Desulfurococcus amylolyticus Z-533: one gene and its partner. Each later gene encodes a partner of the first gene's protein in a complex. Links are inferred from orthologs where the notes say so. Each region holds a gene or a part of one and is shown on either strand. Other genes may lie near its edges.

What was found. The genes of interacting proteins can lie anywhere in the genome.
Region 2: the proteins of SPHMEL_RS06255 (region 1) and tuf are in contact, whole or in part, in a crystal structure (PDB 7CSL), measured with the Pyrococcus horikoshii proteins. The link is inferred for Desulfurococcus amylolyticus Z-533 from one-to-one orthologs. Residues at the interface, in WP_010884146.1 of Pyrococcus horikoshii: Phe4, Leu6, Val7, Val9, Arg11, Met13, Pro14, Thr15, Asp16, Pro17, Leu38, Ala39, Lys40, Glu44, Pro45, Ile46, Ala47, Phe48, Gly49, Leu50, Tyr56, Leu58, Arg60, Asp61, Glu62, Glu63, Tyr65, Ser66, Phe67, Asp68; in WP_010885563.1 of Pyrococcus horikoshii: Val16, Lys20, Ser21, Lys62, Arg65, Glu66, Arg67, Gly68, Val73, Ala74, His75, Ile88, Asp89, Ala90, Pro91, Gly92, His93, Asp95, Phe96, Lys98, Asn99, Gly103, Ala104, Asp227, Val228, Tyr229, Ile231, Val234, Val237, Val239.

The regions. Positions count from the first base shown.
Region 1 is NZ_KI911318.1:1,182,734-1,185,882, reverse strand. The notes cover bases 292-3,076. They hold SPHMEL_RS06255 (elongation factor 1-beta), read right to left. Parts: upstream 1,928-3,076; coding sequence 1,655-1,927; downstream 292-1,654. Other genes in these bases: truD (tRNA pseudouridine(13) synthase TruD), read left to right, coding at 2,665-3,076; pth2 (peptidyl-tRNA hydrolase Pth2), read left to right, coding at 2,289-2,636; SPHMEL_RS06250 (zinc finger domain-containing protein), read right to left, coding at 1,939-2,160; SPHMEL_RS06260 (NAD-binding protein), read right to left, coding at 859-1,515; SPHMEL_RS07565 (hypothetical protein), read left to right, coding at 408-785. In the rest of the region: more of SPHMEL_RS06265, read right to left, coding at 1-291; more of truD, read left to right, coding at 3,077-3,149. UniProt on the Methanocaldococcus jannaschii protein: Promotes the exchange of GDP for GTP in EF-1-alpha/GDP, thus allowing the regeneration of EF-1-alpha/GTP that could then be used to form the ternary complex EF-1-alpha/GTP/AAtRNA.
Region 2 is NZ_KI911318.1:101,450-104,677, forward strand. The notes cover bases 50-2,913. They hold tuf (translation elongation factor EF-1 subunit alpha), read right to left. Parts: upstream 2,211-2,913; coding sequence 888-2,210; downstream 50-887. Other genes in these bases: rpsJ (30S ribosomal protein S10), read right to left, coding at 511-822; SPHMEL_RS00615 (30S ribosomal protein S7), read right to left, coding at 2,353-2,913. Also shown: more of SPHMEL_RS00615, read right to left, coding at 2,914-2,949; SPHMEL_RS00620 (30S ribosomal protein S12), read right to left, coding at 3,003-3,228. UniProt on the Methanocaldococcus jannaschii protein: GTP hydrolase that promotes the GTP-dependent binding of aminoacyl-tRNA to the A-site of ribosomes during protein biosynthesis.

The DNA.
Region 1 (3,149 bases):
GATAGAGTGTTACAAGGTATTCTAAGCGGTTGTTTGATACTTTAGCTAAAACTATCTTCCTCAAATCCTTGAAACCTGGGTGTCTGTACTCCTCTAACTTCTCTGTGATCTGCCTATCTAGCTCGCTTAAATAGTTCATATTGATGCCCTCACCAGGTAAATCAACAACTACTCTGAGGGTTAACTGTGGAGGCAGCGGCTTGAAGATAGCCCGTATTAACTGTATGTTTGGTATATAATGCTCGACCCCATGTATATCCTGGACAACAGTATTTCTCGACGTTATCTTCAATATTTTACCGGTTAACGGTTTTTGGATACCCGGCATTGATATCTCATAGTACCTATTCTTCAATGGTAACTCCATTTGAAGTATTATCATCGATATATATGAGATCAACGGGTGTATGAAGAGCACTAAGGCTACTAGACCTAGAAGCCCGAAGATTGTAAGTATTCCCCAATACTGTGGAATAAATAGCATGACGGCTGTACTAATCAATATTACCACTAGTACAATATCGATGATCCTTATGGAGATATCTCGTACATTACCTGAAATGCTTCCACGTTCAGAAAGCGAGCTCAGTAATCGTGACGTAATTACCCTTATCAATATTGCTGTCAGCAATATAATAATGAATAAACTAATGCTTGCAACGTTTATTCCCGTGTCCTGGATGCCGGGATTCATCGGTGTGCCTCCCATAATCTATAATTACTCCTTATATTATATACCATCAAAGAAATATATAGAGTTTCCCCGTGTAATAAGGGATCCATGACTACTCCCCTATTAGTGGCTGTGATGAGTTTTGATGGTATGAGATGTGATGAAGCAGTTACTCGCCGAACCAGCTAGCCTTTAATCTTCCTAATTACCTCCTCATTTCTTGCCAGTATAAAGAGGATATTTCCAGGCTTCAATATATCCGAGTGCTCTGGGATCTTGAGTTTCAAGCCATCAAATAGTAATATTATCTTTCCATCTTCCCCTAAATCTATGTTTCCGATACTGCTTTCAGCAACAGGGTCGGCTTCACTTATCGAGACCATTAGCATTTTATCCTCCCCTACGTTTCCGATAACCTTTCCATTCGAGATCGATGAGATTATCTGGGCTATTATATTAGCCACTACAACAGGTTGCACTATTGGTATACCTAGTCCAAGACTGGAAACTAATTCAGCGATCTTGGAGTCTGTGAACCTTCCAATCCTAATAGGGATATTGAATGACTTAGCTATTGCAAGCACCATTAAATTCACTTCATCACTGTTCGTCAGGGCTAGTATGACCGTGATATCCTTCATATTTATCTCGTTATAGATCCCAATATCGGTGGCGTCCCCTTCTAGAACCAGTACATCGCCGATTTTCTCAAAAATACTTCTTCTCCTTGGGTCTTTGTCGACAACGATTACTTCTTCAGCTTCCTCATGGATATTGAAGAGCGTGATGAGATGTTCGGCTACCTTACCTCCCCCAATGATAAGTATCCTTGGCCTAGCCATAGGTCATCACCCTTGTTCCGGCTTCATTGAGATTACCTTCAAAATGGATATATCACTATTTTCATTAATATACGGATCACCTACTTAGAAGAGGATTGATTATTTGATACTGTTTAAGGTTGTTTAGACAAAATCGAATCTAGGACAACCTATTCACATACTCAACCTCGACTTGGCTTACTCCTTGTACCTGGCTTATAAGGTTCTCAAGCGTCTCAGTACCGCCCTCTGTTTGCTCAGGCATTATTATTGCCAGCCTCAATGCCTTTAACCCGAACGCTATTGGCTCTTCATCCCACATCTTTAACTCGTATCCCTCAGGGAGCGCGCTGGCTATTCTCTTCCTTAATTCATCCAGTGGTGTCTCCACGTCTTCGGGTAGTACTCTAACTATTACCAGTACCTGAGCCATCGACCACCACCTCATGGACCTCTGAATCCACAGTTTGGACAAGTATATTCGACTACTAGTTTTCTACATTTTTTACATCTCTTAATTAATACTTTTCCACAGTTTGGACAGTAGAATTCTACACCATACTCGCCTGGCTCCATTAACCTATGGCAGCTATCACATATGAGTGGAGAGGCTGCCTCCTCTATTCTTATCCCTGGCTCGTTCTGCTTAAGCACATACTGCGACATTTAAACCACCTTTTTAAGCGAGACATCTCTATTGATTATGGTTAATGGGATTAAAAATATTAGTCCCTTATTTCCCAATTAGAGCCCATGCTGTGCCTGGTGAGTTAAGTTAGTGTAGGGGTTAACATATGAAACAGGTTATAGTGGTTAGAAGCGACCTGGAGATGAGTAAGGGTAAGATAGCTGCCCAGGTCGCCCATGCATCAGTTATAGCTGCGTTCGAAGCCTATTATAACCATAGAGAGTGGTTTAATGAGTGGTGGAATAGTGGGCAGAAGAAGATAGTTGTTAAGGTAAGAGGGGAGGAAGAGTTGGTGAAGATATATATGGAGGCAATATCTAATGGGTTACCTGCCTCAATAGTGAGGGATGCTGGGTTGACAGAGCTTCCCCCAGGCACAATAACGGCTGTAGCTATAGGTCCAGCGCCCGATGATAGGGTTGACAAGCTAACAGGTGGCTTAAAGCTTCTGTGATGGAATTATTTAAAAGAGGCCCCCTATAATGGATTCAGACACCGGGCGGATATATCCACATCCATTGGACTATGTATCCGGGTTGAAATATTCTTTAACAAGCCTCTCGGTGAATCATGAATATAGAATAACGCCTTCAAGCTTTATAGTCCGTGAAGTCATTGATGAAGGATACCTGGTTAAAAGAGTGGATCTCCATGGTAAGGAAGGATATATTGTTGTAAGGGTTGTAAAGAGAGGTCTTGATACCTTTGAGGCCCTAAGAATACTCTCGAGGAAGCTAGATATCCCGGTTGACAATATTCATTTCCATGGATTAAAGGATAAGAACGCGACTACCACTTCATACTTCTACATTAAGAGACTGCTGGTGGATGAGAGGATTTTCCCTATACAGGGAGACAAAGTGGTTTTCGAGATAGCTGGATACACGAGGTTTAAGCCGGGCAGGGAAATATTCAAGGGTAATGAGTTTGAAGTACTCATCCAAGGCCTTGATGAGCGTCAGCAAGA
Region 2 (3,228 bases), 1.1 Mb from region 1 along the record:
TCACCGGACTTAACTCGATAAGCATATACATAACTACTCAACATAATTAACTGATAACGGTTTTTAAAGCTTAGCTTTAAAACACTTTTCCCTCGAGTTAGAGGGGTTCAGGTCTCATATAGGTTTATATAAATTGGTTTCATCCCCTCGTTTTTGTTCCCCTTGTATCCCCTTTGGGCTTGCATACGGCTTGAGGGCGTTCAAGGTGACATCACATCTTGAGTGCTTTATGAACAGGTTTATGCACGCAATTACATTACTTCAATAAAAGAATTTAATAGTAAACCTATATGAAAGCAGAAACAACATACCGAGGCGCCGGGGGCGGGATTTGAACCCGCGCGCCCCTTTCGGGGCACTGGCTCTCCAGGCCAGCCCCTTGGACCGCTCGGGCACCCCGGCTCATATCTATGATAAAAGTGTTTCAGGCTTATATTTCTTAACAGGAGGAAATTGAGTTCACAGGATGATGGGTTGAACCACTTTATTAAAACATCGGGCTGTTTAAAACTATATCTCTATCTCCATCCATATCTCAGGGGGAATCCTAACCCTTATCAACTGCTTCATTACTCTTTCATCCTCGGCTATGTATAGTAGCCTCTTATGTATCCTCATCTCCCATTTCTCATACTTTTTCTTTCCCTCTCCATGCGGTAGCTTCATTGTCCTGATTCTTAGTTTTTTAGTTGGCAGTGGTATTGGGCCATTCATTTTAACACCTGTCTTCTTCACTATATCTGTTATCTTACCCACGAAGTCGTCTAGTACTTTTACATTGGTGCTCCAGATCTTTATTTTAACCATCCTTGTTGCGGACATCGTGACCAACCTTATACCTGTAAGCATACTTGGAAACGTAATGTGTAGAATTCGGGTTTAAAAAACTATTTCTTGATATTGACTTGTGCTGGCTTGATCTCGAGTACCTGTCCAATACCGATTGTCTTACCCATGTCTCTCATAGCGAATCTTCCAAGAGCTGGGAAGTCAGCGTATTTCTCTACTACAAGTGGCTTTATCGGTTTGAATTTAACTATAGCTATGTCTCCCTGCTTCAGGAACTGTGGGTTCTTCTCAACCTCCTTACCTGTCCTAGGGTCGATCTTTGAAATTATCTCGGTTATCCTGCATGCCACGCTGGCTGTGTGGACATGTATTACTGGCGTGTATCCCACGGCTATTGCTGTTGGATGCCACATTATCATTATTCTCGCGGTGAATTCATCGGCAACTGTTGGGGGAACATCAAGGGATCCAGCCACATCGCCGCGCTTAATATCCTTCTTCTCTACACCCTTTACATTGAACCCGATGTTGTCACCGGGCTCTGCTTTCTCGATCTTAGCGTGATGAGTCTCTATACTCTTGACTTCACCGATTAGTCCTGGCGGCATGAATACTACTTTATCGCCTACTTTAAGTACACCGGTTTCAACCCTTCCAACAGGTACGACACCAACACCGGAGATGCTGTATACATCTTGTATCGGTATTCTAAGTGGTTTATCAAGTGGCTTGGGCGGCACCGTTAATAAGTCCAATGCCTCTACTAGTGTTGGACCATTATACCACGGCATGTTGGGCGAACGTTCAATCAGGTTTTCACCTGTCCACGCTGACACCGGGATGAATGGTATCTTGGATATATCGTAGCCCAGTCCCTTCAGGAATTTACCCAGGATCTCCTTAATCTCGTTGTACCTCTTCTCACTGTACGGTGGCTCGGTTGCATCCATCTTGTTTATGGCCACAATTAGCTGGTTTATACCCATGGTCCTAGCTAGTATGGCGTGCTCACGGGTCTGGCCCTCGGCACTCATTCCAGCCTCGAACTCTCCTTTTCTGGCGCTTATAACTAGGATGGCTGCATCGGCCTGGCTTGCGCCGGTGATCATGTTTTTAACGAAGTCTCGGTGACCGGGTGCATCTATGATGGTGAAGAAGTATTTCTTGGTCTCGAACTTCATGTATGATAGTGAAATAGTGACACCGCGTTCACGCTCTTCCTTCATTCTATCGAGTAACCAGGCAAACTTGAAGCTCTCCTTACCCATTTTCTTTGCTTCTTCCTCGATCATCTTCACGGTTTTTTCATCGAAGTAGCCTAGACGATAGAGTATATGCCCTGTCATAGTGCTTTTTCCATGGTCTACGTGCCCAATTATCACTATGTTTAAATGTGGTTTCTGAGGCGTGCTCACGTTCATCACCTTTCTTATCTACATTAACATGTCCAACTAGTTTAATAACTTTCAGGGTGTTTATAAAGTATTTCTCCCTGCCAGTAATTATCTCCGTCCTTGTTTATATAGGAGATAGAGGAGGTATCTGAGTGATAATTTAAAAACGCTATCTACTGCTTAACGCTATCCTCTCGATTTCCTCCTTCTTCTGAACAGCATAGCTCTTTGGATCATTTGATGCAGCCGACGCTATTTCCTCCGCTAATGCCTCCTCTATGGATATGGGGTTGTGGAAAGCCTTTAACCTAGCTCCCTCGGTTAGATGTCTTAGTGCTAGATCAATTCTCCTTAAAGGCGCTATATCAACTGAGACATGGTATGTTATTCCACCATACATTATCCTAGTGGTCTCCTCTCTAGGGGCCGCGTTCTCTATTGCCCTCACTAGTACTTGTAATGGGTTTTCACCTGTTTTCAGATATATGAGTTCGAATGATTTCTTCACAATGTTGTATGCGAGGTGCTTCTTACCCATGTTTCTACCTGGTCGCATTACATTGTTTATTAGCCTCTCGACGATGGGTACTAGTGCTTTTCCAAAGCGTTTATGCTCATGTCTGCCGCCGGAGTGGGGTAGGTAAACTGGTTTTAGGCAAATATATTTTTTCAAGCTAGGGTCTCTTACCTCTATAAAGTCGTAGCTCCATTTATTGAATAACTTTATTTCGCCAATCAACATCTCCCTGGTCTGCATCTCACTCATACATAAACACCTTCATTATCCGATATCAGGGCATGAGTTTAAAACCTATAGCATTATCTCACAGGCTTCTGCTTTTTTCCAAGCCATAAAGCTTTAAGCGAGACACCGTTAACCATTACCACCTTATATCTTACGCCTGGGATGTCTCCTAGCGATCCTCCTAGAGGGCCACCGATACCTTCTATTATTACCTCATCGTGTTCATCTATATAGTTTACTCCGCCATCCCATGGCACGAATGCTGTCACCACCTTACCGTTTTTAACTAGTTGCACCCTT